DNA from 2 places in the Bhargavaea ullalensis genome. Region 2 is predicted to be linked to the other one. Evidence: riboswitches for the same ligand, from Rfam matches in the RefSeq annotation. Region 2 holds a riboswitch; the other holds the start of a gene.
The links. A riboswitch is a leader RNA that binds a small molecule or an ion and turns the genes downstream of it on or off. The one in region 2 is predicted to bind lysine.
Positions count from the first base shown of each region.

Region 1: another riboswitch for lysine. It lies ahead of ACFFIY_RS03975 (Na+/H+ antiporter NhaC family protein); the one in region 2 lies ahead of dapA (4-hydroxy-tetrahydrodipicolinate synthase).

Region 1 covers NZ_JBHLWY010000015.1:24-10,418, forward strand. The annotation lists gene ACFFIY_RS03945 (TIGR01457 family HAD-type hydrolase) at 67-831, opposite strand; gene ACFFIY_RS03950 (DUF86 domain-containing protein) at 828-1,280, opposite strand; gene ACFFIY_RS03955 (YutD family protein) at 1,325-1,672, opposite strand; gene lipA (lipoyl synthase) at 1,688-2,620, opposite strand; gene ACFFIY_RS03965 (methionine/alanine import family NSS transporter small subunit) at 2,753-2,857, opposite strand; gene ACFFIY_RS03970 (sodium-dependent transporter) at 2,875-4,398, opposite strand; gene ACFFIY_RS03975 (Na+/H+ antiporter NhaC family protein) at 4,571-6,169, opposite strand; lysine riboswitch at 6,297-6,483, opposite strand; gene yunB (sporulation protein YunB) at 6,542-7,315, opposite strand; gene ACFFIY_RS03985 (bifunctional metallophosphatase/5'-nucleotidase) at 7,357-8,739, opposite strand; gene ACFFIY_RS03990 (sulfite exporter TauE/SafE family protein) at 8,745-9,569, opposite strand; gene ACFFIY_RS03995 (DUF72 domain-containing protein) at 9,569-10,395, opposite strand, start outside.
Region 2 covers NZ_JBHLWY010000042.1:63,869-74,263, reverse strand. The annotation lists gene ACFFIY_RS10440 (alanine racemase) at 1-986, opposite strand, end outside; gene ACFFIY_RS10435 (M20 metallopeptidase family protein) at 986-2,137, opposite strand; gene dapD (2,3,4,5-tetrahydropyridine-2,6-dicarboxylate N-acetyltransferase) at 2,200-2,916, opposite strand; gene dapB (4-hydroxy-tetrahydrodipicolinate reductase) at 2,919-3,650, opposite strand; gene dapA (4-hydroxy-tetrahydrodipicolinate synthase) at 3,653-4,534, opposite strand; lysine riboswitch at 4,696-4,873, opposite strand; gene ACFFIY_RS10415 (hypothetical protein) at 4,984-5,130, shown strand; gene ACFFIY_RS10410 (hypothetical protein) at 5,138-5,380, shown strand; gene ACFFIY_RS10405 (MarR family winged helix-turn-helix transcriptional regulator) at 5,999-6,412, opposite strand; gene ACFFIY_RS10400 (sporulation protein) at 6,500-6,904, opposite strand; gene ACFFIY_RS10395 (AI-2E family transporter) at 6,910-8,103, opposite strand; gene ACFFIY_RS10390 (LCP family protein) at 8,122-9,102, opposite strand; gene msrA (peptide-methionine (S)-S-oxide reductase MsrA) at 9,228-9,761, shown strand; gene ACFFIY_RS10380 (protein YuzH) at 9,875-10,126, shown strand; gene ACFFIY_RS10375 (ABC-F family ATP-binding cassette domain-containing protein) at 10,227-10,395, shown strand, end outside.

The DNA.
Region 1 (10,395 bases), on a different contig from region 2:
GTTCAGTCACAGAAAGTCGTTTTTATCGACTTTCTGGACAGCCCCCTTTCATCACTTTATTTGAAATCAGAACGGCCAGTCGGCAAGTGTGCTCAGCTGATACGTTGGCTGTTCATTGAAGCCGGCCAAATCTGCGGTCCGGGTGACGCCGGTATCCACATGAAGTGTATCGATCCCGAAGCGGAGACCGGCCCGTATGTCCGTCTCGTAGTTGTCGCCGACGAGGATCATCTCTTCTTTTCGTAGATCGTGCCTACTTGAAATCTCTGCAAGCATATGCACTTCCGGCTTGCCGATGACCGTGGGCCGGACGCCTGTTGTCGATTCGATCAGTCCCGCAAATGCGCCGTTTCCGGGCACAAAACCGCGCTCGGTCGGGAACGCGCGGTCTCCGTTTGTCGCGATGAAACGGGCGCCGGCAGACACTGACAGGCAGGCGGAGGCAAGCCTTTCATAGCCGATCTGCCGGTCAATCCCGACCACCACCGCCTCGCCCCCCTCGGTCACAATCCGGTGGCCCGCTCCCTCAAGAGCTTCGCGGAGTCCTTCTTCCCCGATCATCTCCACGTCCATCCGGCCATGCTGTTCAAGCAGAAAGCCGGCCGTCGCCAGTGAAGACGTCATAATTTCCTCCGGCGAAGCCACAATCCCCATCCGCTCCAGTTTATCTGCCTGCCGTGAAGGCGTCAGTGCCGAGTTGTTCGTAACGAAGAAAACCCGATTTCCCTCTTTACGCAGCCATCCGATCAGCTCGACTGCCTCGGCTATCGGCGATTCGCCCCGGTAGACGGTCCCGTCCAGATCAAAGCACCAGGCCTTGTAGTCCTTCAATCCCGGTTCTCCGGCAGGAATGCGGAGACCGGGCCAAGTTCTTCGGTCAGGTATTTCCGGACGCAGCCGGGAAATGCCTTCAGTGCCGGAATGGCCTCCCTGATCACTTCTTCGGTCTTCTTGCCGTCCACGTCCATGAATTCACGGACGATCATCTTTCGAAGGCCGATCAGCTTCTTGAGCGGAGATTCCATTTCCGGGCCGATCACTTTCTCATCAAGCAAAATATCGAGGATATCTTCATAGCTCCCGGGGTCCCTCATGATGAATCCGTCGATCATCGTATTGCCGACGTCGATCACCGACTCAATCAGATTGTGGCCGATCCGTTCAAGCGCCAGCTCCGTGACCGGATCCGCACTCCACACATCCCGTCCCTCAAAGACATCCAGCAGATGCTCCATATGTGACGCGGTTTCTTCCACTTTGTTTCGATCGATGAAATACATGCTGTTTCCTCCTGTTCTGTTTCAAGACGAAAACCCGCAACGGCTCAGTTGCCGTGCTGCGGGTCGTCTCCGGCCGGATCTTCCGGACCACTGTCAGGTCCGGGAATCCTGCCTTTCTGGCGCCCTGTCTTCTTCAGGACGAAATAGGCGCATCCAAAATTGCAGTACTCATACAAGTAATCCTGCAGGGTGCTGATCTTTGTGCCGACCGTCGCCTTCGGATTCCGGTCGTCAAAAAAACCGCGCAGCCGGAGCTGGCCGTATCCCCAGTCTCCGACGATGTAGTCATACTTCGACAGAATATCGCTGTACCGTGATTTCAGGGCTTCTTCCTGGAAGCCGTCCCGGTACTCTTCCAATACTTCGTATTCATTTTGCTCCAGGCGGATCATATCCGGCCACCTTCCTCATGCCTGCGGAGCCGGGACGAGCCCCTCTCCGCGCTTCTGACGCTCCCGGGCAGCCGAATTCACCTGCTCATCGGCATGATAGCTGCTCCGGACGAGCGGACCCGCCTCGCAGTGCGAGAAGCCTTTCGTCATGGCGATTTTGCGGAGTTCCCCGAATTCCTGCGGCGTGTAGTACTTCTGGACTTTCAGGTGCTTTTTCGTCGGCTGCAAGTATTGGCCGATCGTCATGATGTCGACATCATTGGCACGGAGATCATCCATCGTCTCGATGATTTCTTCCCACGTTTCGCCCAGCCCGAGCATAAGCGAGGACTTGGTCGGAATGTCCGGCTGCATCTCTTTTGCACGGCGCAGGAACTCAAGCGAACGGTCGTATGTCGCCCGCGCCCGCACCCGTTTCGTGAGGCTCCGGACGGTTTCGATGTTATGGTTCAGGATATCCGGCTTGGCATCCATGAGCGTCTTCAGGCTGTCAAAGTCGCCCGCCAGATCCGATGGGAGGACTTCTACCGTCGTGAATGGATTTTTGCGGCGGATGGCCCGGATGGTTTCGGCCATCACGCCCGCACCCCCGTCGCGCTGATCGTCGCGTGCGACCATGGTGATGACGGCATGCTTCAGATTCATCAGCGCGACCGAATCTGCCACCCGCTCCGGCTCGGCCAGATCCAACTCGTTCGGAAGACCCGTCTTGACCGCGCAGAACCGGCATGCACGCGTGCAGACGGCACCGAGGATCATGAACGTTGCGGTCCGCCGCTCTCCCCAGCATTCATGGATATTCGGGCAGCGCGCTTCCTCGCAGACGGTGTGGAGTCCCTTTTCACGCATCATCTTCTTCAAATCCATATAGTTTTCGTTCGTGTTCAACTTGATCTTCAACCAGTCCGGCTTGCGGATATAGTCATTCCCCGGCTTGCATGCTGTCATCCCCATCGGCCCCATTTCTCTCTGTAGTATTGATGCTCTCTCTTGCCAATGTACCACAAGGCGGCAGTGCCGACAAGAAGCGCGGACAGGAGGCCATTGGAAAAGCGCCCCGCGGACGGGACGCTTCATTGTTCATCGGTTTCGTGATTTGGCGACGGCATTGGCGATGCTTGCCGCAAGGCCTCCCCAAATGATCAGGATGCCGACGATCATCATGAATATGGCTGATCCGCTCATGACCGTTCCCCCTTCTATCAGTCTTTGTCATACGGCTGGAGTGCCCGGCCGTTCCATTTAAAGAATGTGAACAGGATTCCAAGCACGAGGGCGCCGATCGCCACCGACCACCCGGCCCCCATGATAAATGCATCCGAGTAACCTTCGTAGTTCCCTGTGGGATTATCGAACTTCTTGCCGAGGTTTTGCCGGAGCAGGTCGAACATCATGTAGCCGAGGACAAGCGGCGTAATGATCATAAGAGAGAACTTCCACCACCAGCCGAGCCGGATGTCGGACATGGAATCCGCGTGCGTCTTGAACAGGTCGAGCTTGCGGAACACCCAAGCCACCGCGATGACTTCCACGAGTCCGATTGCCGCTACACCGAACTGGTTGATGAAATAGTCGACCGTGTCGAGGAAGTACAGTCCGCCGCGTGTGGCGAACAGCAGCGAGACGATCGACGCCAGGCCAGCACCGAAGATGACGGCTTTGTTGCGGGAGATCCCGAACTTTTCGGACAGCCCGGCGACATAGGTCTCACAGATCGAGATGAGCGAGGTCAGCCCCGCCAACACCAGCGACAGGAAGAACAGGACCCCGAACAGGCCGTTCAGCCCCGGGAACTCGTTGATGATCTGCGGGAACACCGCAAATGCCAGGCCGACCCCCGCCGTGGCCACTTCCGAAACCGCCACATCATTTTGGACGGCCATGAATCCGAGCGCTGCAAAGATTCCGATCCCGGCAAGCAGCTCAAAGCCGGAGTTGGCGAAGCCGGTGATGAACGCGTTGTTCGTGATGTCCGACTTCCGCGGGAGATAACTTGAGTACGTAATCATGATCGCAAAGGCGATCGACAGGCTGAAGAAGATGTGCCCGTATGCGGCGACCCAGACGGTGCCGTTTGCCAATTGGCTCAGATCCGGCTTGAAGAACGCTTCCAGGCCGGTGAGCGCACCCGGCAGCGTCACAGCGCGGAGCACGACGAGCAGGAAGACGACCACAAGTGTCGGGATGAAGATGCGGTTGGCCATCTCGATCCCTTTTTTGACACCCGCGAAAAGAATGCCGAACACGATGACCCAGACAAGAATGAGCGGAATCAGGACACCCGGCACGAAGCCGGCCGTCTGTCCCGGCGTATCAGCAAGATTCAGGACGGTGCCGAACAAGAACCCTTCCGTGTCGCTGCCCCACTTCAGGTCAAACGAGTAAATCGTGTATTTCATTGCCCAGGCAATGATGACTGCGTAGTATGTTGAAATAGCAAATGAAACGAAGATCCCCCACCATCCGAGCCACTCCGCCTTTTTGCCCTCCATGCGGAAGAATGACAGCGGAGCCGAGCCGCGGTATTTCTGGCCGATCGTGAACTCCATGACAAGAATCGGAATTCCGGCGGTCAGCAAAGCGAATAAATATGGAATGAAAAATGCCCCGCCGCCATTTTCATAGGCAACGTACGGAAACCGCCAGATGTTTCCGAGTCCGACCGCAGAACCGACGGCGGCCATGATGAATCCCGCCCTTGTCCCCCACTGCGAACGCTGTTCCATGATGTTCCCCCTTTTCTCCTGCCTCTGGAAAGAGCAGGAATTTTATCTTTTCAGATAACTCTATCTTATTGTAAGTATAACTTCCTTCAAATATGAAGTCAAAGCATTTTTTAATTTCCGACATCTTTCGCAGGCATGACAAAAGGCAGGGGGGAACCCCCTGCCTTTTGGATCAATTTCCGGTATGCTGGCCGAGTGCCGACGGTGAGACGGCACGGCCTTTCAGCGTCCAGAAGACGATGACTGCGACAAGCAGCAAGGCAACGGTCAGGATGCCCGCCCAGACCGAATCGGTTACGCCCAGCACCACGTAGCCGACGGCAGAGATGGCTGCGCTCGCCAGTGCGTACGGCAGCTGGGTCGCCACGTGGTCGATGTGGTTGGAGCCGGCACCTGTCGAAGACATGATCGTCGAGTCGGAAATCGGCGAGCAGTGGTCACCGAACACCGAACCGCCGAGCACGGCCGCCAGCGAAGCAAGCAGCATTTCCGGTGCCGCATCCAGCATGACCTGTCCGGCAATCGGGAGCAGGATTCCGAATGAGCCCCAAGAAGTACCGGTTGCAAACGACATCACACCGGCCAGCACAAACATGATGGCCGGCAGGAGAACGATCGGAACGTTCGCCTGCTGGACCACGCCGGAGAGGAATGCGCCCGTCTCCAGTTCCCCGATCAGGTAAGTGAGCGCCCAAGCGAAAATGAGGATCGAGACGGCCGGCATCATCGCTTTGATGCCGCTGATGAATGCCGTTCCGACGTATGACATGCGTGCCGTTTCATTTTTCTTCATCTGCGTGATGTACAGCAGTGCCGCGACAAGGACGCCGGCGAGACCGCCCGAAAGCAGCGCAACCGGCACGTCAGTCATTTCAAAGATGGTCCAGATGTCCGCACGGCCGAACTCCGCCATGCTTCCGCGGTAGCCGGTGAACAGCATTCCGCCGACCGTGACGGCGACAAGCGTAACAATCGGCAGAACAAGATCGATGACCCGGCCGTGGTTGTGCACCGGAAATTCTTCCTTCAGTTCCCCCGGAATCGCCTTTGACGGATCGTACAGCTCGCCGGTTTCCACCGCCCGGATCTCATGCTTGCGCATCTCCCCGAAGTCGAAGTTGCTGATGGCGGCGAAAAAGACGAACACAAGCGTTGCGAAAACGTAGAAGTTCATCGGGATCATGAGCAGGAATGCTTCCAGCGGCGTGTAGCTGACGACCGATGCGCCGGCCAGTATGGTGCCAATGACGCCGATAAGATAGGCGCCCCAGCTGGACACAGGCGCGATGGCACAGACCGGTGCGGAAGTGGAATCGATGAAATAAGCCAGCTTTGCCCGGGACACCTTGTGAGTGTCGGTGATCGGACGTGCAATCTGCCCCACGGCCAGCGCATTGAAGTAGTCGTCAACGAAAATCAGGATGCCAAGGAGCGCTGCTAGCAGCTTTGCGCCGCGCCGGGTGCGGATCCGCTTCGTCGCCCAGTCCGCAAATGCCCGGCTGCCGCCCGACAGGCTCACGAACGCGGTCAGCACGCCGAGCAGCAGGACAAACAACATGATGAAGATGTTGTATGTGTTCAGCCCTCCGTCCCAGAAACTGACCGTAAAGGCTTTCCAGAGCGTCACGGCGGAATCCCCCGGTTTAAAGGAAGCCGCAATGACGGCACCGGCAAGGATCCCCGTTCCGAGAGAAACGAGCACACGTTTCGTGATGAGCACCATCACGATGGCAATCAGCGGCGGCAAAATCGAAAAGATGGTACCTGACATGTTCCATTCCTCCATTCCGAGGGGGAGAGGCTTCATTCAAGCAAAAACGGCCGGCATCCCGCGCGAGTGCGCAAAAGGAAGCCGGCCGACTACTGTTCGTCTGTTGGAATATAAATCATTACAACGTACGATCTGTAGCTCTCCATACAGACGGATTTCCCGTTCCGTATGACAGTGCCATCCCTGTTCGGAATGGCCCCAGCAGACCTTCTCTGACTTTCCGGTCCACTTCGGCAATGCTTCCTTTTACGCACGGTCATAGCTGTCAAACTCGCGTGTGTGACTCATAAGCAATTGCGGCCTCTACCCAATCGATATTCTTATTAATGACTTATAGAATAGCAGGAATGGAAACAGATTGCAAGGCCTTTTTCAGTCTTCCGGGAGCGGGATCGGAACCTCGATGGACGGCGGCGCGACGTCCCCCTTGTTGAAGATGTGCGGCACCTGTCCCTGTACGAGTCCAATGGCGATCGGAATCCGCTGTTCGATCGTCGACTTCTTGGAGGCGAACGGCACGATGATCTGGACGTTCACCTGGATGATGGCGGTCACTTCCACGAGCGCATTGTTGATGCCGAACTCGCGGATTTCGGTTTTCGGGTTGGCGTGGACATCGCCGATCATATGGAAGCGGACCGGCACTTTCGGCCCGAGGTTCCCGAGCATCGGCATGCCGATCGCCTGGGCGAGGGGCACGAAAAAGACGATGCCGTCCCGGTCCTTCATCGTTTCCACGTCATACTCGATATTCTCGAGCTTCGGAAGCGCGTTCAGTTCCCCCGCTTCCGCTTTCTCGAGATAATCCGAGACGAGCCCATGGGTCTCCGCGATGAAGCGGTTGATGATTTCCGTGTTCAGCTTCGCCGTGACGACTTCCGACTGGGTGGAGGGAACGTATTCGATGATTTCATTGATGTCGATCGTCGCTTTCGTGTCCAGCGCCTTTGCAATCACTTCAGAGGCGATCTTGGTCGTCTGGACCTCCGCATACTCGGTGAGCGCGGGCGTCAGCCGTTCATTGAAATAAATAAAAATCAGGAAGATCAGCACAAGGCCGGCCGGGAGGAGGAGCGGCAGGTATCGCCTCTTCCCGCGTCCCGGACGGCCGCGGAACTTTCTTTTTCGGGCATACGGAAATCTCAATAAAAATCCCCCTGCCCCATCCTATGGGCGGGGGGTGCTGGTTATGACCCTGCATGCCCGAACGTCCGGACCGCATGCTCCGCAAGCACGTCACGGATGAACTCGGGCATGAAATATTCCTTCGGGACCTGCTTGAACTCCGGAAAGAAAAATCCGTACGTAAACAAGTCCAGTGTGGCAAGCCGGTAGGTGTGATCCCGCCGGACAGGCCGGCCGCCGACCATCAGCCGGCCGTCTTCCGACCGCTTCAGTCGGTGATGGATCATCTTCCCCATCACTTCCCCCCTGAAGCCGAGCCCGCGGAGCCGGATTTCCGGCCACCCGGGATCCAGGCTGAGTTCATAGGCCTCTTCGAGCTCCGCTCCGCTTAATCTGACGATGCACGGATTGATCGGATGGGGCATGAGCGAATGAAGATCCATCCGGGACACACCGCCCTTTTTGAGGCCGCCGAGAAAAATCCCCGCATTGTACATGGCACAGTCCCCGCCTGTATGGATGCGCAGCGCCTGCGAGAAGAATTTCGAGAGCGGCGACGGATGCGTCCAGCTTCCGGGCAGATCGGACGGATTATTAAAAACGGGGGTGCCCATGAGGACGCCCGCCTCTTTCCGGAGCTCCGCATCAAACGATAAGTCGTCCTCCGGCGCCGGCAGTGCGTCCGTGTCATGGACAGCTGCCCGGGATCGGACGATGCGGCCGGACGCACGGTCCACGTCCAGCTCAATCTCCCCGACATAATGGCCCCACTTGCCTGCCGCCCCGATCAGCGTATCCCCGACCATCCGGCCATCCGGATACACGTGGTGGGTATGGGCACCGAGGATGATATCCACCGAACCGGCCGCTTCTTCCGCAAGCCGGTCATCGGCGGTCGATCCCATGTGCGAGAGACAGACGACCAGATCGCAGTGCTCCTTCACCTGCGGGGCTGCGGCAGCCAGCCATGCCCCCGGCCCCCCGATGCGCCAGCCGAGCTGTTCATAGGAGGAAGTGAAGTCAGCCGTCGCCCCGAGCAGGCCGATCCGGAGCCCGGAAGGCGTCGTCAGGAACGCTTCGGGCACTGCCCAGCCGGGACGTATGCCGTCCGCGCGGAACAGATTGCCGAGCACGACGGGAAACGAGGCGTCCCGGTAAAGGGCATCCAGATTGTCCGGTGCCAGTGTGATGCCTTCATTGTTCCCGATCGTGACGGCGTCATAGCCGAGATCGTCGAGCATCGCTGTGTTGCCCCGGCCAAGCGTCGCTTCGGTGTAAGGATGCGAGCGGTCCATGTGGTCGCCGATGTCGAACAGGAAGCATGGCTCGCCCGCCGCTGCATGCTCCGCTTTTCGCCGTTGCAGGAAACTCCGGATTCTTGGCCACTTTTCAAAATGGCTGTGAAGATCGTTCGTATGGTAAATATGGATTTTTTCTATCGTCAAGCCATTCAACCCCATAACCCCTCATAGATTGAGCGGATCCCCATGAGGAGCAGAATAAACCGGAGCGCCGTGACGAGACGCTCCGAATTGAGCCGCTTGTTCAGCGCCGCCCCTGCCTTCGCACCGATGAACGCGGCCGGGATGACCGGGATCGTGTAAAGCCAGGGCACATTGCCGAGCGCGATATGGCTCACCGAATTGACGAGCGCAGACAAAAATACCATGAACATCGACGTGCCGACCGCGACGTGCGGCGGGAACAAGAACAGCAGGATCATCGCCGGCACGATGATCGATCCGCCCCCGATTCCGAACAGACCCGAGGCGAACCCTACACCGAACGTCAAAAGCAGCGCGAACAAAACCGGATACCCATATTGATGCGTATTTCCCAGTTTGTCTATGTATTCCCGTTTCAGTCCCCTGTCAACGAACCATCTGACCGGCTTCAGATAATTCCGGACGAGCAGCAGCGTGGACAGGATGATCATCAGAATGCCGAAATACAGGTTGAACGACGGCAGGTCGAGGCCTTTGTTCACATAGGCTCCGAGGATGGTTCCGGGAACGCTTCCTGCGAAAAAGATCAGCCCGCTCCGGTAGTCGACAGTTTTCGTCTTCATGTAGGAAAGCGTCGAGGAAAGACCGGTGAAAATCATCATGACAACGGACAATCCGACGATTTTCTGCGGCGTCAAGCCCGGCACGAGGCCAAGTGTGATGCCGAAGTAAAGCGCAGCCGGGACGAGGATGATGCCGCCTCCGAGGCCGACGAGCGCCCCGATGATGCCGGCAAGCAGCGCAGCAGCAGCCAGGATGGCAAACTCCATCACCACTCCTCCTTGCCGAACAGATCCAGCTGCCGTCCGCCGGGCCCTTGCGGATCGATGCCGGCAAGCTTCATGAACCGCTTGGCGTTCTCAGCCGCATGGCCGCCGGAGTTGTTGTTGAAGATGACATAGACCTGATCTGACTGTTCTTCGATTTTCCGGACGCCGTCAAGGATTCCCGCCAGCTCATCATCGTTGTAGTCGTACAGATAGCGGACTTCCCGCCACTTCTTGTCATCGCGGCCGTCTGCCTTCCATCCTGCGGTGTTCCGACCGTGCAGCCGGACGAGGGTCTTGTCCTTGCGAGTGGCGACCGGGATGAACGGAATACTGCCTTCCCCCGCCTGCGGCTCATCACAGACCGAATGGATGAAGTTCTGTTCCCTCAGAAATTGGAGCGTTCCTTCACGGTATTTTTCCGAATACCACGACTGGTGCCGGAACTCAACCGCCACGTCGATGCCTTCAAGCAAGGCACGCAACCGGCGCAGGGTGCCGACGTTTTCCTTCGTGCAGTCGAACCACGGCGGATACTGCGCCAGCACCATCGGCAGCTTGCCCGCCTCGATCATCGGACCGATCGACAAGCGAAAAAGATCGAACATTTCCTCTTCCGATTCATACGGGAGCCGGCCGCGATGATGTCCGGTCATGCCCTGATAGGCCTTCGTGATGAAACCAAAGCCGTCCGGCGTCTCACCGATCCATTTGCGGATGTTCCGCTCAGGCTGGATCGCATAGAACGTGGAATCCAGCTCCACGACCGGAAAATGCCCGCTGTAGTCCTGCAGCTTCTCGGTTTTCTTCGAAGTCGGGCTGTACACGT
Region 2 (10,395 bases):
GCCCCGACGCCCAGCGCGGTGTAATGGTCCACCCGCAGCTCGTCACTGTACAGATCGACCCGGTCGCCGGCATGCACCGAATCATCCGTTTGCACGAGCAGGTGGCTCATCATGAGCGCGGCGACCGGAAACCGGCGGCCGTTGATCATCACATCGTGGCGGGCGCGCGTCCGCAGCAATCCGTCTCCGTAGCCGATGTCGCAGACGGCGACCGTGCAGTCCTCGTCCGCCCTGAAAGCGGAACAATAGCCGGATGATTCGCCTTTCTTGAGCCGGATCGTCTGGATAACCCGGGCGCTGAGCGTGATGACGTTCGGCACGGCGGATTCGGGAATCCCGGAACAGGGCCTCGAACCGTACAGGAGAATCCCCGGCCGGACATGCGTGTGGCCCGGCAGCAGTCCGTCCAGCATGTAGGAGGCGCTGTTCTGGGCGTGGATGAACGGCAGGCTGCGGACATGGCCGGAAAGCTGTTCCAGCAGTCCGAGCCAGTCCCGCTTTTCCCGGTCGTGTTCGGCACCGGGTTCATCGGCGAACGCAAAATGGGTCCAGATTCCGGTGATATCCGCCTGTTTGTCCAGGAACACCCGCTCCATCTGTTCCGCCGTCTCAAATCCGGAGCGCCGGAGAAGGTTCCGGTATTCCAGATGAAGGCGGATTCCGTGCAGGCGTTCTTTGTGCGTTTCGTAAAAATCAAGCGAAGGGAGCGTCATGTCGATCCGGTATTCCCGGAGCAGGTCAAAATCAATCACCGGGTTCATGAGGAAAAGCGTGCAGTCCGGATCCATCCGCCGAAGTGCCACCGCTTCTCTGAGACTGGTCGTCGCGAACGCCCGGATGCCCGCTTCACGGAACGTCCGCCAGGCGAGGGGAAGACCGGTGTTGTAGGCATCATTTTTCACGACGGCGAGCACGGGTGCATCTTTTTGGACTTCCGCCGCCTTGGTGAGCATGCGGCCCCTGTTGATCTCCAGTACGGCCGGCATCAGACGTCACCTCCTGAATGAAGAAGCACCTGCTCAAAAAAGTGCACGCCCGGTGCGAGCGCCTCTTCCCGGAAGTTCAGTGTCGGCGTATGCAGTGCCGACGTGTGGCCGAGCGCTTCATTGCGCACGCCGAGAAAAGCAAAATGCACCGGCGCCGCCTCGCGGTAAAACGAAAAATCTTCGCCGAAGAGGTACGGCTTTTCTTTTTCGATGAACTGCAGGCCGGCTGCCTCCGCCGCCCGCTTTGAAAGCGGCAGGAGGGAAGGGGAATTCACGACGGCCGGATAGCCCTCGGAAACGTCCAGCTCTGTTTTTGTGCCGAACAGCAAGTCCGCGCTGTCTGCCAGATTCCTCAGGGCATCGGTGGCCGTTTCAAGATCATCCTCGGAATAAGTCCGGATCGTCCCTTCCAGATAAGCCGAGGAAGCGACCGTATTGATCGCTTCGCCTGCGTTCATCTTGCCGACGTGGATGATGTTGCGGTTGAGCCCGTCAAGCCGGTAATGCTGAATCCGCTCGATGCCGGAGGCAAGGTGGACGAGCGCGCCGAGTGCGGATGCGCCGTTCTGCTTGTTTGCGACATGCGCCGCCCGGCCGGACACCCGCAGCCGGTATTCGGTCGCGCTGGCGGTCAGTTCGCCGCTTCTCGTGAGCAGCCGGCCTTCCGCCTCATCGGGCATCACATGAAGCCCGAACACCGCATCCGGCCGGTGTTTTTCAAAAATACCGGTCCGGACAAGGTGTGCCGCGCCGCCGCCGGATTCCTCTGAAGGCTGGAAGATGAGCAGGACGCTGCAGGGCAGGGCGCCGTCCTGTTTCAACTCCATGCAGCGCTCGGCGAACGCAAGCAGGATGGCGCTGTGCCCGTCATGTCCGCATGCATGCATCCAGCCGGTATGTCCGGATGCGAACGGAAGACCGGTTTCTTCCTCGATCGGCAGGCCGTCGATGTCCGCACGGAAAGCGATCGTCCGCTCCGAACGTCCGTCAATCCGGGCGACGGTCGCCGTTTCCATCGGCGTCTCAAAGCGGATCCCAAGCGCGTCCAGTTCCCGCCGGATATAAGCGGCCGTTTTGACTTCCCGGAATCCGGCTTCCGGAATCCGGTGCAGCGCCCGCCTGTGCCGGGTCAGTCGTTCCATCAGTTCCATGCAGTCCACCCCCGTGAATATGTAAAAAGGGAAGGGAGGCCCCTTCCCTCAAAGTCGAAAACTCAGTCGTTCAGCCTGCGCAGTGCATCCACGATCCCGATTTTGCCGGACCGGACGTCCGCTGCCTGTTTGATCACCCGCGCCGGTGTGCCGGCAACGACCGCACCCGCCGGCACATCATCCGTCACGATGCTCCCAGCCGCGATGACGGCGCCGTCTCCGACCCGGACGCCTTCCAGGAGGACGGCATTCGCGCCGATGAGGACATTGTCGCCGACGGTCACCGGCACGGCACTCGCCGGTTCGATGACGCCGGCGAGGACGGCACCGGCGCCGACATGGACGTTGCGCCCGGTGATGGCGCGCCCGCCGAGCACGGCATTCATATCGACCATCGTGCCTTCGCCGACGACGGCACCGATGTTGATGACCGCGCCCATCATGATGACGGCATTGTCGCCGATGGATGCATGCTCGCGGATATAGGCACCCGGCTCGATCCGTGCGTTCACATTTGTTGCATCAAGGAGAGGGACGGCGCTGTTGCGGCGGTCCTGCTCGATGACAACGTCTTCCAGCCGTTCGCGGTTGGCTTCTTCAAAGGGGGCCCAGTCAGAATGGTCGGCAAAGATCGTGTAGGAACCGCCGTTTCCGAACACGTGGAAGCTGTCCGGGAACTGTGAGCGGTCGAGCTGCGTGTTCACATAAATTTTAAGCGGTGTGGTTTTGTTTGCATTGCTGATGAACGAGATGATTTCTTCTGCAGTGAATTCATTCATGGTCAGTCAACCCCCAGGTTATCGTAAGTATAAAAACCGTTTTTCTTATCGATCAGCCGCTGAGCCACGTCCAGCGCCCCTGACGCGAAAATGTCCTTCGACTGGGCATGGTGGGCGATCGTGATCGTTTCTTCGTGTCCCGCAAACAGCACTTCATGCTCACCGGCGATCGTCCCGCCGCGCAGCGAATGAATGCCGATTTCCTCGTCGGTGCGGCGGTTTTCCGACTGGTGGCGGTCGTGGACGGGGTGGACGTCCGGCCTGGCCGAAGCGATGGCGTCGAACAGCTTGATGAGCGTCCCGCTCGGCGCATCGACTTTTTTCCGGTGATGGCGCTCTGTCAGTTCAATATCGAATGAAGGAAGAAGGGAAGCGGCATAACGGACGATTTCCGTCAGCATATGCACGCCGGCGCTCATGTTGGCGCTGAAGAAGATCGGCTGGCCCTGCGCTTTTTCCCTCATCATTTCGGTCAGCGCCTCTTTTTCGCCGGTCGTCGCAATGACGAGCGGCAGGCCGGTCTCCGCTTCAAGGAGCGCCGAAGTGAGCGCAGGATGGGAAAAATCAATGATGGCATCTGCTTCCGGAAGCCGTTCGTCCGGCCGGTACACCGGATGGCCGTCCGCAGAGCTTCCGCGGGTGAGCAGAACCCCGGCGACCTCATGGCCGCGTCCCGTGGCAAGAGCGGCAACCCGGCGATTCATCGCGCCGTAGCCGCAGAGCAGCAGTTTCATGGTCAAACCTCCATCCGGATGGATTCAAATTGGCGGATCAGGCGCCCGCGTCCCGCCTCCTCAAGCGGCAGAAGGGGAAGCCGCACTTCATAGCCCCCGAAACCGAGGTGCGAAGTGAGGACTTTGATCGGGATCGGATTGACGTCCACAGACAGCGCGGCAATGAGCGGAGTGAGCCGGTAATGGATCTCCTGTGCGCCGGCCGGGCCCGTCTGGGAGCATTCGAACATTTCCTGGAATTCATCGGGAACGACATTGGCGACGACGGAGATGACGCCGTTGCCTCCGAGGGAAAGGAAGGGGAGGGCAGTGTCGTCATTGCCGCTGTAAAGGGCGAACGACGGGTCGGTCATGAGCCGCACCTGAGACATGTAGTTCAAGTCACCGGTCGCATCCTTCAGGCCGACGATCATCGGATGCCGGCTGAGCTCCAGCACCGTATCCGGCTCGATCGTCATGCCGGTCCGCGACGGGACGTTGTACAGAAGCGCCGGAATCTGCGCGGCATCGACAATCGCTTCAAAATGGCGGATGAGTCCGCGCTGGCTCGTTTTATTGTAGTAGGGCGTGATGAGCATGATGCCGTCCGCACCGATCTGCTTCGCTTCGCGGGAAGCTTCGATGGATTCGATCGTCGAGTTGGACCCGGTTCCGGCGATGACCGGCACGCGTCCCGCCGATGTCTGCACGGCAATCTCAAGCAGGCGGCGGCGTTCTTCTGCCGTCAGCGTGGATCCTTCTCCGGTCGTCCCGTTGATGACCAGCGCCTGGATCCGGTTGCCGATCAGGAACTCAAGATGCCGGCGGAAGCTTTCATAGTCGACCTGCTGATTGTTGAACGGGGTGGTGACGGCTGCTGCAACTCCGGTAAACAGATGATTCATGTTCCATCCCTCTTTCTATCCAGTGTATTCCGGTTTCCCGGTTTCCGGTACGAATGCCCGGACAATGGATGAAATGTCCCATGCAACGCAAAATAAAAACAAGCCGGAACCTGGTTACGATTCCGACTTGTTGGCTTATGCGATGCACGACCTGGAAGGTCACAAGTGGAAGCACTCCATTATCACGAAGAATAATGACAGCCTGCATGCTGTTCACATACAGTCCAACGGAGACGGCCTGAGAACCGGTCTCCATTTCGGCAAATCTCCCTTTCGCCCGCCGCCGGTTCTCAGCCGTTGCCGCGGGGTACTGATGATCTTTGCACCTCATCCATTGCTATTCAATTTTGAATCTTGCAGACAACTCTACAACAACAATAGGGGCTTGTAAAGAGATTTGATGAATTTTCTTTCGAAGGGGTGAAAGAAGGGGACATAACCCGGGCCAAATGGCGGATGGAATGGGCACAGGAATCGAATCTGTTGCTGGTGTGCATGCGCGGGTTAATCGGATGGAGCTGCTGAGCGGATCCGGTCGGCAAATGGATCAAACAGATCACTCGGGCATTGTTCATCAATTAAAAAACACAGGTTAATGAGACGGTGAACCAAGAAATCACGAAACAACGAACGAACAAGTCCGATAGCCGGACGACACCTGATGAGACGGCGGTCTCAGAAAAACAACTGAAACAAGCCGGATCAGTATCCAAGCCAAGCAAGGCGCAGCGCAATAAAACCGCAGGATCTGCGCCAGATGACAATCAACCGAACGGACATAAAAGCAAGCCGTTTCAACTGAAAAAACGCATTCCATCTCACTGTTTCAAGTATACTAAACAATGATATGCAACTTCCGAAAATAGAAATTATGTAAACTAAAAGAGACAGCAGTCAAGAGAGGTGCTTTGTTTGCCTCCCTTCCTTACATGTAACGTCCTTCATCATTGTATCACGGCAACCGGTTGTTTTTGACCGACAGCCGGTTTTTCCCTGCCAAAGCTGCTGCTGTTTATTTGGCCGTCTGGCTCAAGCCGCCGAGTCGATTTCGTGTCCCGGCAGAATCTGTCTCTGGCTGCCACGGATTTTCGTGATCGGCTCCAGACGCAGACAAACCAAAACCAAAGCCCGATCATTCGGACGTTCATCATTTCCGTGTTCCGTATCCGTGCCAGACTGTTTTACATAAGCCGGATCTGCGGCTGTACTCATTCGTTTTTAATTTCTGTTTCATTACAGTCCCGCTCAATAAAAACTCGTGTCAGCTTCTGTGAAATCCACGTGGTTGCATAGCGCATCCATCAAGGATGCAGATTGCATCTATCGAAGTTGAAAAGTGCAATTTTGATGGTTGCAATGCGAAACTATCACCTTGCAACCTATAAACAATCAGCTCTCAACCAATTAACTTGAATATTGCAAGTATCAATCAAAAAGAATAGTTGCTCAATGCAACAAGGAGTTTTATTCGCTGCTGTTCATCTTTTTATATAGTTCCTGCAAAGATCGGATGATGATTTCTTTTTCAAAATCCTTCATTCCCGAAAAGGCAGCTTCCAGCTGTATCATAATCTTTTCATCTATCTGTTGCACTGCCGCTTCCCCCGTCTCGGTCAATGAAAGGATCTGGATTCGCCGGTCTCCGGGATACGGTTTTCTCGACACATGGCCGGACGTGACAAGTGACTGGATCTGCCTGGAGAAGGTCGTAATGTCCATGCCGACGCCCCGTGCTGTTTCCTGCATGGACGGGGCGTTGAGGTTTTGGATCTCATGCATGATCGTGCTTTGCTGCACAGAAACTTCCTTGCAGGCCTCTTTGTGCACTTTGTTCAATTCACCGTTCAATGTATGGAACATTCTCAGCAGTTCATCCAACTTCCATCCCCTCCCCTTTGGTCAACCGCTTTATTAATTGTACATTCAAAAAACAAAAAGCGCACCCGGAAAGCCGGATGCGCTTTTTTAGCCGTATTGGATTTGGTCTTCATCGTATGCATCTGCGCCGCCCGGAATGTGGACCGTCGTCTTCAACATGAGCGAAGACTTTTCCGGATCGATCTGCCAGCGCTCATCCGGCACGATCTCAAACGGGATCATCCGGGTTTCCTTTGAACGGACATCTCCGACCAGTTCAATAGACTGTCTGGTGATGGGCTTGTCGATTGTGTCGAAGTCGCTGTCCGGCGAGTAGTTGTGCGTCCGTACGAATACTTCCAGTGTAATATGATCGATCATCTGGTCGGCTTCCCCGCCGTCAATGTAAATCGTACCGTTTAGGATTTCTCCTTCTTCCAGCACCTGATTGTCAACCACCGTGTCCACCTGGAGACTTCCGATCCCGATTTTCGATAAAAAGGATTTCAGCATCTCACTCAATCTCTCCCTGTCTCATCCGGCACGAAGGTATTTTCCGTATAGCGCATCGCCGGTTCTTCATGTTCATCATATCGCTTTTTGAACAGCTTGAACAAATGGGTTGCCAGCACTTTGACCAGCGCATAGCCCGGAATCCCGAGGATGACCCCGGGGACGCCGAACAGCGAACCGGACGTCAGCAAGACGAAAATGATTGTGACCGGATGGATATGCATTGTTTTACCCATGATCTGCGGAGAAATAAACTTCGACTCGACGAGCTGGACGGCTGTCCAGACGACCGCAAGCTTCAAAATCATGAACGGCGAGGTGACGAGCGCGATGATCAGTGCGGGCGTGATCGCGATCACCGGGCCGAGGTACGGCACGACACTCGTGACGGCGGCAAGTGCGCCGAGCACAAGTGCATACTTCATGCCGATGATGAGAAACCCGATCGAGACCATGAACCCGATGCACAACGATACGAGCACCTGGCCGAGAATATACGCGCTGAGCTGGCGGTCCGCATCCGTGAAGATCTCGGTCGCATCGTCCCTCATCCTCGGCGGCAGCAGGTTCAGGACATACCGCGGCAACTGCTCGCCGTCCTTCAGCAGATAAAACAGGATGAACGGGACGGTGATGACCGACAGGATGATACCGGTGAGCGTCGAGATGAAATTACTAATGCCCGACGCAATGCCTCCGGCGGTGTCTTGGAAGAACCCTGCGATATTCTCAAAAAACGTATCCGTAATTGTGGCCAGGCTGAAATTCAGCTCATTGTAATAAGTCGCAAACAGCGAAGTGCTCAAGTACTTGTCGATATTCAGCATAAGCGTCCGGAAATAGCCCGGGAATTCCTGAACGAGATTGTGGAACTGTTCTTTCAGGAACGGGAAAATCAGAAAGATGATGAGCGTGATGAGGCCGATCCCGCCGATGTAGATGATCAAGATTCCCCATAAACGCGGCACCCTGGCCCGCTCCAGAAGCCGCAGCAACGGACGCAGCAGATAAAACAAAATCATCGCCAGGATGACCGGCAGGACGACGGTCTGCAACAGCACCCTCACCGGCGTGAAGATAAACGAAACCCGATCGTAGACGAGGATGATCAGCCCTGCCAGCAGGACGGCGGAAAGCACAAACAGCGTGCTGCGACCGCCGAGAAAGCGGATCACCCTCGACTCTCCCCTTTTCTCCATTGGTTTTCCCCCAGATCGTTAGTTGGCGAATGCAGACGCGCCCGTTTCGGTGAGCGGAAGGTCAAGAAACTTCCCGAGCGCCTCCCGGTTGGCGGGCACGTCGATTTCAAGTACGGACCCGGCATGCGGATAAGAGGCGAATGAATAAGTGCCTTCCTCCGGCACGGTCATGCGCTCGATCTCCACGCCTCCGGAAAGGATGGCCCGCATCACTTTCTGGAGGCCGTCCATCCCGCCGATGTCCGTTTCCACGTAGCCGGTTGCCGCTCCGGCGAGTTTCGGAAGCCTTGTCAGCGTCTTAGGCGACACAATTTCGTCTTTCAGCGCAGCGATGACTTTCTGCTGCCTGTCCACGCGTCCGAAGTCCCCTTCCCTGTCTGCACGGAACCGGGCGTACCCGAGCAGTTCCTTCCCGTTCAGGTCGTGGACCCCGGGCAAGAGGGTGACGCCGATTTTCTCGGACATTTCCTTCTCGACATCGATCGTGACACCGTTCGGCGCGGCAATATCGATCAGCTTTTCAAAATTGTCAAAGTCCGTCACCGCATAATGGTGGATCGGCACGCCGAACATTCCGGATATCGTGTCTTTTGCAAGCTGGACGCCTCCAAGATAATAGGCGGTGTTCAGCTTGTACGACTTGTAGCCGGGGATGTCCGCATAAATGTCCCGCATGAAGGAGACCAGCTTCACTTTTCCGGACTCGCGGTTCCAGGAGGCCAGCAGCATCGTGTCGGACCGGGACTTGCCGGAACCGTCGTCGTCTACGCCGAGCAGCAGGTAGTTTTCAATGTACGGCTGCCTGGCATCAGCCGGGTCTCCGCGGAATGTGCCGGAGTCCGGCTTGTTTCCTGCCGCCAATTCCTTGCCCTGGTTGTACTGCCAGACGGAATACAGGCCGCCGGCGATGAACCCGACGAACAAGAGGGCAAACAGTGTCCTGAACGGCCGGAGCTTTCTCCGTTTTTTTCGCTGCGCCCTTGTATGTGGCTGTTCCATAAAAATTCCTCCAAAGTTGTATTCGTTCATAGGACGGCATGTGCAACCCCCGGGTTGCACGTGCCTTGCCGCCGGTTCGGCCGCCGTGCTACAATCACCGCAGAACAGAAAAGAGGGTGACCGACATGTCGCAAGCCAAGACAGAGAAAGCGATCTTCGCAGGCGGATGCTTCTGGTGCATGGTGAAGCCGTTCAAGGAATGGGACGGCATCGTGGATGTAGTCTCGGGCTATACCGGAGGGACGCTGGAAAATCCGACCTACGAAGAAGTGAAAAAAGGCGGTACCGGCCATTACGAGGCCGTCGAGATCGAGTTTGACCCGGACGTCTTCCCTTATTCGGAACTTCTCAATGTGTATTGGCAGCAGATCGATCCGACCGATGACGGCGGTCAGTTCCATGACCGCGGAGACTCCTACCGGACGGCCATCTTCTGGACAACGGATGGACAAAAGGAGGAGGCCCTCCGTTCCCGCAGAGCACTGGATGAAAGCGGCCGCTTCGGCAAACCGGTCGTCACGGAAATTCTGCCCGCGTCGGTCTTTTATCCCGCTGAATCGTATCATCAGGACTATTATCTCAAAGAACCCGGCCATTATGAACAAGATCGCTCGGATTCGGGCCGTGATGAATTTATCGCGGGGCATTGGAAAAATTGACGGCACCCGCTCCGGCGGATGCTTTTTATTTTGGACTGCCGGTTTGTCCGCACACGCCGGACTTGCACCCTTCGCTCCCTGCAGGTAAAATATAGCAGGAAGGTGATCATCATATGAAGCTGATGCAGTGGGCCTATACCCGCAAGTATCAGGTAAAGGCCTTGTTCGATGACTTCCCCGAAACGGTTTTCCTGTTCAGGAGAATCGGGGACTATTATTTCCTGTATTCCTCACGGGGCGGCGAATACGGCATGCTGCCGGAGCGGCGCGATTATACGGCAATGGAAGAGCTCGTCAACGAAGAACTGGGCACGCTCAACCATTACCAAAACCGCAGAAGCGCCCGCGGCCTGGATGTCTCTTGACCCGCCGTCATCCCCCTTTTGTCTTTGTGCGTCCCCGGCTGTTTCGGTCCGGGGGCGCTTTATGGTATAATCGGAGCATTGTGTACAAGGAGGAGAACTCATGATCCAAGTCAGTAACGTCAGTCTTCGCTTCGGCGACCGCAAGCTGTTCGAAGACGTCAACATAAAATTCAACCCGGGCAACTGCTACGGGCTCATCGGTGCGAACGGCGCCGGTAAATCGACCTTCCTCAAGGTCCTTTCCGGAGAACTCGAACCCCAGACGGGCA